DNA from 2 places in the Salicibibacter cibi genome. Region 1 is predicted to be linked to the other one. Evidence: riboswitches for the same ligand, from Rfam matches in the RefSeq annotation. Region 1 holds a riboswitch; the other holds the start of a gene.
The links. A riboswitch is a leader RNA that binds a small molecule or an ion and turns the genes downstream of it on or off. The one in region 1 is predicted to bind thiamine pyrophosphate.
Positions count from the first base shown of each region.

Region 2: linked by a shared signal. The riboswitch ahead of HUG20_RS16635 (thiamine phosphate synthase) and the one ahead of HUG20_RS02655 (acetylornithine deacetylase) in region 1 are both predicted to bind thiamine pyrophosphate.

Region 1 is NZ_CP054706.1:528,647-534,115, forward strand. It holds gene HUG20_RS19050 (reverse transcriptase family protein) at 183-587, shown strand; partial or broken gene HUG20_RS19330 (reverse transcriptase domain-containing protein) at 801-1,091, shown strand; gene HUG20_RS19055 (hypothetical protein) at 1,188-1,478, shown strand; gene tenA (thiaminase II) at 1,890-2,564, opposite strand; gene HUG20_RS02655 (acetylornithine deacetylase) at 2,564-3,835, opposite strand; TPP riboswitch at 3,985-4,087, opposite strand; gene pxpB (5-oxoprolinase subunit PxpB) at 4,307-5,041, shown strand; gene HUG20_RS02665 (5-oxoprolinase subunit C family protein) at 5,038-5,469, shown strand, end outside.
Region 2 is NZ_CP054706.1:3,337,945-3,343,413, forward strand. It holds gene HUG20_RS16620 (thiazole synthase) at 1-696, opposite strand, end outside; gene thiS (sulfur carrier protein ThiS) at 699-902, opposite strand; gene thiO (glycine oxidase ThiO) at 916-2,028, opposite strand; gene HUG20_RS16635 (thiamine phosphate synthase) at 2,015-2,629, opposite strand; TPP riboswitch at 2,800-2,906, opposite strand; gene HUG20_RS16640 (DinB family protein) at 3,033-3,521, opposite strand; gene HUG20_RS16645 (hypothetical protein) at 3,623-3,922, opposite strand; gene HUG20_RS16650 (hypothetical protein) at 4,000-4,194, opposite strand; gene HUG20_RS16655 (DUF4064 domain-containing protein) at 4,879-5,322, shown strand; gene HUG20_RS16660 (DUF4352 domain-containing protein) at 5,365-5,469, shown strand, end outside.

The sequences.
Region 1 (5,469 bases):
AGTGGGTGGCGTCCCTGCCAACCGTTCCTGAACGTGAGGAAAGAAGGGCACCGGCGACTTGAGTACATCGCCTGGAAGAGGAGCGATTGGAGCATTCCTAGACACGCACTTGTGGGCGGTGGAACGAGCAAAGAATCGTGATCTGTAGCGAGCATAAGACCAACGTGGTGAGAAGCGCGAAGGTGGTGATAGAGATAAAACAACCAACGCGCAGATACTATTCCATCATTGATAAGGTGTATCGAATGGAAAACCTGCAAGAAGCGGTGAAAACCAATAAGGGGAGTGCAGGCATTGACGGGGAAACCATCAAGTGGTTTGAGATTCAGGAGGATCAGAACCTGAGAGAAATCCAACGATTCCTCCAGGAGAATCGTTACCAACCCAATCCAGCCTTGCGGCACTACATCCCCAAGGATGACGGTAAAAAGAAGCGCCCACTTGGTATCCCAACAGTGCGGGATCGCATCGTGCAACAAGCCGTGCGGCAGATGATTGAACCTCTTTTTGATCGAGACTTCTATCGTCACAGTTACGGATTCCGGAAAGAGCATTCCCAGCATCAGGCGCTCGATACCGTCGTATGAATACGTGGTGGATCTTGATATCCAGTCATACTTTGACAATATTTCGCACGATACCCTGATGGATAAGGTACGGGAGAAAATTGCCGATGGGAGAATCTTGGATCTGATCGAGTCCTGGCTAAAAGCCGGGATCATGGAAGATGCGCAGTTCTATGAAACGAACTTAGGTTCCCCTCAAGGTGGGTTATGCAAAGCTTTGCATAAGGTGGATCCATTAGTATTCTGCTGAGTAACCTTTACCTTCACTATGTACTGGACTTATGGTTTGAAAAGAGTGTCAAACCAAGGTTGAAAGGAGAAGCATATCTTCTTCGATTCATTGATGATTTCGTTGTATGCTTTCAATATCGTTCGGATGCCAAACGCTTCCATAAAGCGCTGGAAAACCGATTACAGAAATTCTCGTTAGAGCTGGAGCCTGATAAAACAGGACTTGTCGAATTTGGGCGGTTTGCCCAAAGGCATGCGAAGGCAGAAGGTAAGAAGGTGGACACCATATACTTCCTAGGTTTCACCCATTTCTGCACAACCAACCAGAAAGGAAATTTCATGGTGGGGCGGAAAACCGAGAAAAGCAGGCTTAAGCGAAGTATTGGAAACATGAAAGAAACATTAAGACGTATTCGGCATTCACCACTCTATGATCAAGCTGAGATCATCAACAAGAAACTGCAAGGGCATTATGCGTATTATGGCGTAGCTGGGAATTTTCAATCCCTTGTTAAAGTCTACGAAGCAACCGTCAAGTATTGGCGGAAAATGTTAAGCAGTCGGAGTCGAAAAGGATATGTCACGTGGGAGAAATTCCATGAGTTGCGGACATTGTTTCCATTATTGCGTCCGAAAATTTCAATTCCGTATCGGAAACTGAAATTCTACGCAATGCTGTAAAACCATTTCTGAAGAGCCTGGTGCGGGAAATCTGCACGCCAGGTTCTGTGGGGGTTTAGGCCACCAATGGGTGGCCATTCTACCCGGAGAAGAAACATAAGTCGTAGTTGATCAGCGCATGTTAAGCTTCGTATGATGGTTCTTGGAATTGTCTAAATCATGATGATCTTTTGATTAGGATATTTCTCAAGCACTTTCAAAATGTGAAGAACACTTTAGCATCATAGCGCCTTCCTTAACACAAAACGTTTCATGATCAAGGGGCTCTAATAACTTGACGACTTGGTATTTTCCGTAAGTTGGGGGGGCGTCTTTTGTTGTTCTAATGGAAAAGTCTAATATCAATTGAAACTACCATATCGTTATTTCCAAGTAACAGAATAAAAAATAAAATCAATTACTTAATAAGAGTTATTCCCGTACAGGCCACCCCTCCCGCTTATATGCCATATCCCAGAACATATACTCATACCGGCTCGTGTTCAGAAAAATGGCCTCCAGTCGGTCCAGCTCTTCTTTCGTTTTTCCTTTCGCGAGTTCATCCAGTTTCCCGATCAACCATTCGCCAATTTCGCCGAATTCATCGGAAGCATACATCCGCACCCATTCGCCGTATCGTTCGTGTTCGGTGGCGCCGGGGATTTTCGCGAGTTCAAGGCCGATTTCGTAATAGCTCCAGGCGCACGGGAGAATAGCTGCGATCAGCTCCGCGATGGACCCCTTTTGGGCTTCCGCCATCATGTAGCCACTGTAAGCAAGGGTGATAGGGCCGGGAACAGTTTCTTCAAGATCTTCACGGGAAATGCCCAGACGTTCAGCATAGGAACGATGAAGATCCATTTCCATGTTCAAGGTTTCGTCGAGGGCTTTGGCGAATCCGGACATCGTTTTCAAGTCAGGCGCAAGAACGGTGCCCATGGCCATGACGCGGGAATACTCAATTAAGTATTTGTAATCCTGGCACATGAAAAATTTAAAAGATTCAATGTCCAATGTGCCGTGTCCGATTCCCTGTACAAAGGGATGTTCATGACTTGCTTTCCAGATCGGGTCCGCTGTTTTTCGAATGCGTTTGCTGAATGTCATTATGATCTCTCCTTTGGTTGATTGCACCACTTAACGATGAAGCGGAGCAGTGTTTTCGTGTAGTCCAGCAATTGATCGATGTTGAGTTGTTCATTAATGGCGTGCGCATGTTTCAATTTTCCGGGGCCGTAGCAAACCGTAGGGATGCCGGCCTCGGCGAGCCAACCGCCGTCATTGACAGATGGCGACATGGATATTTTTGCAGGTTTTGAAAATGTATGCTCATGCGCTTTCATCAAGTCATCGACAGCTGCATGATCTTCATCAACGGTAAAAGACGGAAACACCTCGCCGCGCTCTTCAATCATCGATGCGCCGCCCCATTGAAACGTTGGGGGGTAATTTTTCATCCAGAGATCTGCGTTTGCCGTTGCCAGTAGGTGTTCTTCGATTTCTTTTGCCACGGAATCTGCACTTTCATCCGGATAAAAATGAACAGTGATCCAGAGCCGACATTCGTCTGCTACGAAAGCGGCATGGCGCCCCCCTTCAATGACAGCGGGGTTAATCGTGTTCGTCCCCGGAGTGAAACCGGGATATGATTTGTTAATCGCCCAATCACGCTCTAATTCTTGTAGGGCGGTAATCAACTTGTTCATTTTTTCGATGGCGCTTGCCGCGCGTAATCCACCACCGGCGTGGACCATACGGTGGCGTGTGCCATCATGATGGGTCGTCGGGCTTTTCACCGTTACCCAGCCTGTGATCACACCGCCTTGTCCGTGAATCTCACAATCGCTTGTGTCGGCGACGATGGCGAAATCCGCATCATAGCCCCGATCGCAACACTGCTTCGTGCCGGCCTCTCCAACTTCCTCGCCAATCACAGATTGCAACAACATGTCTCCGCGAAGCTCGACGTTATTCTCGTGCAACAGTTGAAGCGCAAATAAACAGGCGGCAACACCTCCTTTCATATCCGCTGCTCCACGTCCGAAGAGCGTTCGATCGCGGATAACTGCTTCAAACGGAGGCGTTTCCCAGTCTTCGTCTTCTTCCACCGAGGCCACATCGATGTGGCCATTCAATATTAGACTATGAAAATTTTCTGAATGGGAGCCTTTACGTGAGCCAACAACATTCGGATCCCCGAGGTAAACGTCCCAGTGGTCTACATCAAAACCGATCGTTTGGAGTTTGTCGGCTATGTATCTTTGAATCTCATCTGTGTTTCTGGCCGGCGGCGCAGGTGTGCGAAACGCGATTAAATCCGAAAGCAAGCTAATTAACTCATCTCTGCGCTCTTCCACTTGTTGAATGAGCGTTTCCATCTTTCTTCACCTCTTAGAAAATTTGGTTTTTCGTCGCTTTTATGGCGAAAGCCTTCGCCCAACTTATGCAGGTAATAAAGTTGGTTTATACTTTTTTACCTGAAAACAAAATAAAAACCACTTCAGGGAAGTGGCAACAACAAACAATATACGTCATCAGCCCACTTCCCTCCGCCAGTGCGAACTGGATCAGGTGAATAAGGGTCGAGGCTATGCCTCTCTCAGCTAATAAAAGCACCCCTAGTGGTTTTAAATATTTTAATTTACTTTATTAAAAGTAACATAAAAAAAGAAAATAATCAAATATTTCCTGCCGGTCGTTTGATTGGGTATATACAAGGGAAAAGGATAACAATCATTTTCCAAAGGTATAATATGACTGTAGTGATCGGCCACAGGGGCTATTATCAAAAATAAAACAAAAGGGAAACTCAAATTTATACTGGCAAGGGAAGGTGAGAAGAGACCTTTATGTCTGCGCAGGCAAAAAAACCGGAACTATACGTGTTATCAGAAACCGCGATCAATATTGTTTTTGGGACGGAAATTGATCCGGAAATCCATAAACGCACAAAAAAATTGATGGACTTGTTGGAAGAAGCTCCATTCGAATGGTATCTCGAATGCGTTCCGAGCTATACTGGTCTAACCGTCTTTTACGACCCGATAAAGGTGCTCCGTATCATGGGGAAAAGAGACACCCCGAGTGCATACGTGATGGAAAAGTTGCGGGAAAAAGTTCGTGAGATAGGGGAGACGACGGGGGAAGAAGGCGAGAGGGCTGTCGTAACGATCCCCGTTTGTTATGAAGAAGCTTTTGGTCTCGATTTGTCCCATGTGGCGACGGAGAATGGCCTTTCTGAAGAAGAAGTGATCCGAATTCATACAAGCGGCGAGTATCTGGTATACATGATCGGTTTTGCTCCCGGCTTTTCTTTTCTTGGCGGTATGTCGCAAAAGATTGCTACGCCGCGCAGGAGTGAACCACGAACAAAAATCCCCGCCGGTGCTGTCGGAATCGCCGGCATTCAAACAGGAGTGTATCCGCTTGAGACACCGGGAGGATGGCAACTGATCGGGCAAACACCCCTTAAAATGTTTGACCCTAACCGGGAACAACCGAGCTTGCTGAAGTCCGGGGACACGGTTTATTTTAAGGCAATTACGCGCACGGAGTTCGAAGCGTACGAGGAGGGGGACATGTGAGTTTATCTATCTTGAAAGCGGGCTTGTTTACGACCGTTCAAGATCGAGGCCGAATTGGCTTTTTGCAGCACGGGGTTTTGGAGAGCGGCGCGATGGATCGTATCGCTTTGCAAAGCGCAAATGCCATCGTGGGCAATCATGAAAATGAAGCTGTGCTTGAAATGACGATGAACGGTCCGGAGATCAAGGTCGAGAGGGATAGTCTTATAGCAGTAACAGGGGGCGGAATGGTGCCAACAGTCAATGGTACGGCTTACTCACTTGGGGTACCTCTTTTTGTCCCTGCCGAAAGTACGCTTGCGTTTAAACCGGTTGCCCTCGGTTATCGCGCTTATCTGGCGGTTGCGGGTAGTATCGATGTACCTGTAGTGATGAATAGTAAGAGTACGTATGTGCGTGCGGGAATCGGAGGTTTTGAAGGTAGAGCA
Region 2 (5,469 bases), 1.0 Mb from region 1:
TTCGTAACTTAAGCGCCCGGCTTGAATGGCTAATTTCATCGCCTCCGCCATTTTTACAGGATCATCTGCTTGCGAAACCGCACGATTCAATAGCACGGCATCCGCACCCATTTCCATCGCCAATGAAGCATGGGAAGGCGCACCGATTCCGGCATCGACAATAACCGGAACGTTCGCTTGTTCCACAATGTAGGATAAATGAAGCGGGTTCAATATCCCGCGCCCTGTACCGATGGGCGCAGCCCCCGGCATCACCGCATGCGCACCCAACTCTTCCAACTTGCGGGCAAGCACGGGGTCATCAGCAATATACGGCAGAGTGATAAACCCTTCTTCCAAAAGCATTTCTGTCGCCCGATACGTTTCAACGGCATCAGGCAAAAGGGTTTGATCATCCCCAATCACTTCAACCTTCACCATGTCACTCAATCCAGACGTGCGAGCTAGTTTTGCAATGCGAACGGCTTCTTCCGCCGTTTTTGCCCCAGCCGTGTTCGGTAACATGGAAAATGTATCCGGTTGAAATTCCGAAACGAGATCATCATCACTGTCATCCAAATTCATTTTGGCAACGGCAAACGTCAAAATTTCCGTCTCCGACGCTTGCACGGCTTTACGTTGCACATCAACATCCGGAAACGTTCCGGTTCCCAATAACAATCTTGAACGGAACGTTCGATCCCCTATTCTCAACATTTTTACCCTCCTCCCACAAAACGGACAACGAATATCTGATCGCCCTCGGCGAGCGCCGTTTTTTTATATTCGTCGGGCTTGAGCGCGACCTCGTTGTGTTCGATCATTGCCTTTTTATCTGCCAAATTAGCATGCACACGGAAATCTTCAATCGTTTTCACATCTGCAGGGACGTCCATCGTTTCTTCGTTTACTTTGATATGCATGATTTATTCCCCCTTAATGATTTCGATTAGGCCGAAACGCCTGTAAAGCTTCCATCTTTCCACTCGTGATCGTGGCAACCATTTCCTTCCCGGAAGCCGGCGCCAATAAAATACCATTGCGTCCGTGACCGCCACAGAGCCAACATCCGCGGATCGAAGGATGAGGCCCCATCAAGGGAAGGCCATCCGTCGTTTGCGGACGAATACCCGCCCACATTTTCGAGATTTTCGCGTGCGCAACTTCAGGGAGCAACTGTTGCGCACGCTGGAGTACTTCGCCGATGCCTTGCACCGTTGTTCTCCGATCCCGCGATAACTCGGACGTCGCCCCGATTAGTGTTTCGCCATTTGGCTTCGGCACGAAATAGAAATGTTCATGATAGAGCGTCTTCGTGACGAGCGGATGCTTCCCTTGCACGCGAATCGCCTCTCCTTTTATCCCTTCAATCGGTAGCACACTTCGATCCGCGGAAAGCTCAAACAAATCAGAACCGGTTGCCAGAACGACATGTTCGCTATAAAATTCCTCGCCGCTCGCCGAAAGGACCCCTTCGCAATGATCGCCATTTTGAAGCAGAGCGCGCACGCCGGTATACGTTTTCAATTCAGCGCCTTGAAGCACCGCTGCTTGTCGGAAGGCAGAAGCTGTTTGCACAGGTTCCACGTGCGCTTCTTCAGGAAAATAAAGGGCACCCTCTGCCCCATCGGCGAGGAAGGGAAGGTGTTCGTACAATTGTGCAGCCGTTAAACATTGCACCGATTCCCCGGCTGCCGTTTGCCATCGTTCAATTTCATTTAATTTTTTCCATTCTTCCGATGAAAAAGCCGGTTTAATCGCGCCGGAAACCGTTCGGCCGATGGATGTCCCCGTTTGCGCCATCAACTCCTCAGCCAATTGCGCGTACAATTCCCGGCTCTTTTTCGCGAGAGGATACAGAGGCGTTCGGGATTGCAGTTCCACTTGGACCCCCAACATACCGGCGGCGGCCGATGTCGTGCCGTTTCCTGCATCCCCACGGTCAAGAATAAGTGTTTTTAACCCTGCCCGTGTTCCGTAATACGCGATCGCGAGCCCTATGATCCCTGCGCCGACAATAATGAGATCATACGATTCATGTCGTTTCATAATTCATCTGCCCAAAACGATTAAATTGGATGGCCTCTTCTTCCGGTTTTTCCGCTTCCCAAAAACCTGAAATTAGCGCAATGCCCGAAGCACCGGTGCGGGATATTTCGCCTAAACGGTCCCGGGTGATGCCTCCGATCGCAAGCACGGGGATGCGAACCGATTGCACAACCGATTGCAGTGCCGCAGTCCCACGGGGCGGGACGTCGGGTTTACTCGCGCTCGGATATATATGTCCATAATAAAGGTAGTCCACCCCTTCTTCAGCCCGGGCTTTTGCTTCCTCGAGGTTGTGCACCGACGCCCCCACTTGCAGATTCGGCGCCTTGTTTTTCACGTCTTTTGCCGTCAGCGAGGAATTGCTCGGCAAGTGAACACCCCCCAAGTCCCACGCGGCCGCTGCTTCCGCATGTTCATTAAGAACAATTCGCTCGCGTCGTAGTCCAATTTTACAAAGCTGGTCAATTTGTTGTTTTAACCGTTGCAGCGAAGCTTCCTTATCGCGAATATGAACGATGTCAATATTTTTCAATGCGTGTCGCAACTGCCTTACTTGAATGTGAAACGGGCAGTTGTTCGTCGTGATTAAATGCCAGGTCACGGTTAGCCTCCCTACCAATCTTTTAGAAAACGTGGCTTTTCGCCAAGCTTTTATAGCGAAAAGCCTTAGTTGCACTTATGCAGGTAAGAAAGTTGATTTGTACTTTCTTACCTGCCAAGCAACGACAAAAAGCCGCCCTAAGACAGCAAAGGACAGCAGAAAGAATGGTATCCGTTCTTCATCTACTTTCCTCCGCTGGCTTTATCGTCCAGATCAGGTTCCAAGGGTTCGAGGTTCTCCTCATCTCAGCCCCGGCAGGGCACCCCCAGTAGAAATACTTATTTAATTATATTATACACGCAGCCGAGAAAATACGTCAATTTTTAGCAGTCGAAACCGGGCGTTTATCAGCGAAAAACAACGGGATATCAGCCGAAACTGACGATTTATCAGCCAAATACCGTCAACGCACCTCTTCCTCCATGTCCCAAGCCCCCTGCTGTTTGCGAATAAATACAATTTGTCCAATATGATAGCTCGTATGGATCATCATATTTGCAAGCACCGTCCCCCACGTCTCCCCGCTTTCTCCATGGACGGGCGCTCTCCAATCAGATTCCGTTGTTCCATCAATGATGTGCAGCCATTCATCCATCATCGTTGTTAACTGGGCCACGGTGACAGACCAATCCCGATTTTCACCGCTTCGAAAAGTAGCTTCATTTCCTTCTTCAATTGGAGGGACTGGTTCTCCTTTGAAGCGCTCCAGACAACGATTATTATATACAATAAGATGATTGACGATTTCATGGATACTATGGTCGGCTGCCTCCCGTTTCCAATTCGCCTGCTCATCCGTGACCCCCGCGAGCGCCTGCTGAAGGCATGCAAACCAATGGTTCTCATCATGACAAGCGGATAATTGCCGATAAAAAACTTGTTTTACCCCCATCAATGATCCTCCCCGTTTATGCTTAATGATTATGGCTTCGCCATTTAAAACAAAAATCCTGCAAAAAAATAAAAAAATGCAGCCAACACCGGCCACATTTTTTAGTAAATCACCCAATGGATCTCGTACCAATATCCATCGGAGTCATATTCCAAATCCAATTGATATTCTCCGGGTCCATCGTCGGTTTCCATTTGCCCTTGCACCAAATAGTGATCTTCGCCCTCCTCCATGATAGAAGTGGCTTCTTGTGAAGCAATATCGATTCCTGTCACTCCTTCGGCTTGAAGTTCACGCGTCAACACTTCCTCCGCATCCTCATACGCAACGTCCGCATTCACCCCAAAACAACCGGCCAAACATAATGCCACGACGAACAACAGACAGAAGGTCTTTTTCACTTAATCCCTCTCCCTCACATAATCTTCATTTCGAACATATTTTCATTACTTAGGGATTGCTGAACAACTTGCAGCTATCAGCTGAAGCCGGGATGTCGCTTCCATGGCTTCGCTTTCCGCGGACGAACGGTCAAGCCTCCTCGCGCAAAACCGGCGCTGCGGGGGCTTGACGCGTCCGTTTTTCCGCTGGAGTCTCGCCATTGCAGCACCATCCCTCCGTACGTTTCCAGAAGTGCAAGGGTTTTTTGCTTATAGGATGGATTTCCTTGCATCCAGTTTTGACAACACCAACGGAAAATGCTTATGTGCCAGTCTTTTTCTATTATTCAGCAGTCCCTACTTATTACTCCTTTTACTTATGTAGATTTACATGTACATATGCTGTTCTACACCCCGAACAAGCTGTAATAATTGCAGCGAGGCAGGCGCGTTGATTTACCTTAAAATACCTTCTGGCATGGAAAAGAAAACTGTTTAGTATCAGATAAGTCCTTTCGAACATGATCTGCGGACTCAAATCGCCGCTCAGGAGCCAATGGAGTCCTCTGGAACATGATCTGCGGACTCAAATCGCCGCTCAGAAGTCAATGGAGTCCTCAGGTCCGGGTTTTGGGGAGCCGTAATGGCTGTCGAATGCCAAATTAGTCCGCAAATGTATGTAACATAACACGGTATGTTTAATATCCTTTTCGTCTAAACCCTTTCATTGGAAAAATACGGATAATTAACACGCCTGGCAGCGAGGGCATGAACGTGTTTACATTGTGAATTTATGGGCTTATTATCCTATTTTTTATTGTGGATTGGATGTAGCTTTTCGTCTTTTTTCCCTTATTTATTCTTTTAAATCATGACTAAACGACGGATTCATTTTTTTTGGCTAAAAATGACTTCTAATTATGATATATTATAACTATTAGTCTTATATATAGAAAGATTTGGGAAGGGGAATAATTTTGAAACGAACAGGCGAAATGGCATTAGGGATCATTGGAGTAGTTATCACTTTTGTCATAGGCTTATTAGTGGTTATCGGCACCATTGGATTTCAGTCATTCATGGGAATGGTAGAACAAGAAATGATGCAGGATCCGACATTGTCCGCCCAGGAGGCAGAAGCAGGTGCATGGGCCTTAGGAATGTTCGGTTCCTTCGGTTGGTGGATCTTTGTGATGCACATCATTGGGCTTGTCATAGGAATCATCGCCGTTATCAAGCTCAACAGTAACGCAAAATTGGCCGGAATTTTATTTCTCGTATCGGGAGGAGCTATGCTCATTTTGACCTTTGGCACATCCATTATTCAATCGGTACTTTTGATCATCGCGGGCATCATGTGCCTTGTACGAAAACCACCGGTATCTTTGGAAGAGGAAAAGCATGTGGAAACACCATTGTAGTCAGGTGACACATGTTGAAAAAATTAATATGAGGTGGAACATATGTGGACGGTTTTAGGTATTATAGGGTTTATCTTTTTAGCGTTAGTGGGTCTTGTATTCATCATATTAGGGTCCATTAATCCGAAATGGGCCATGATGAAAAGT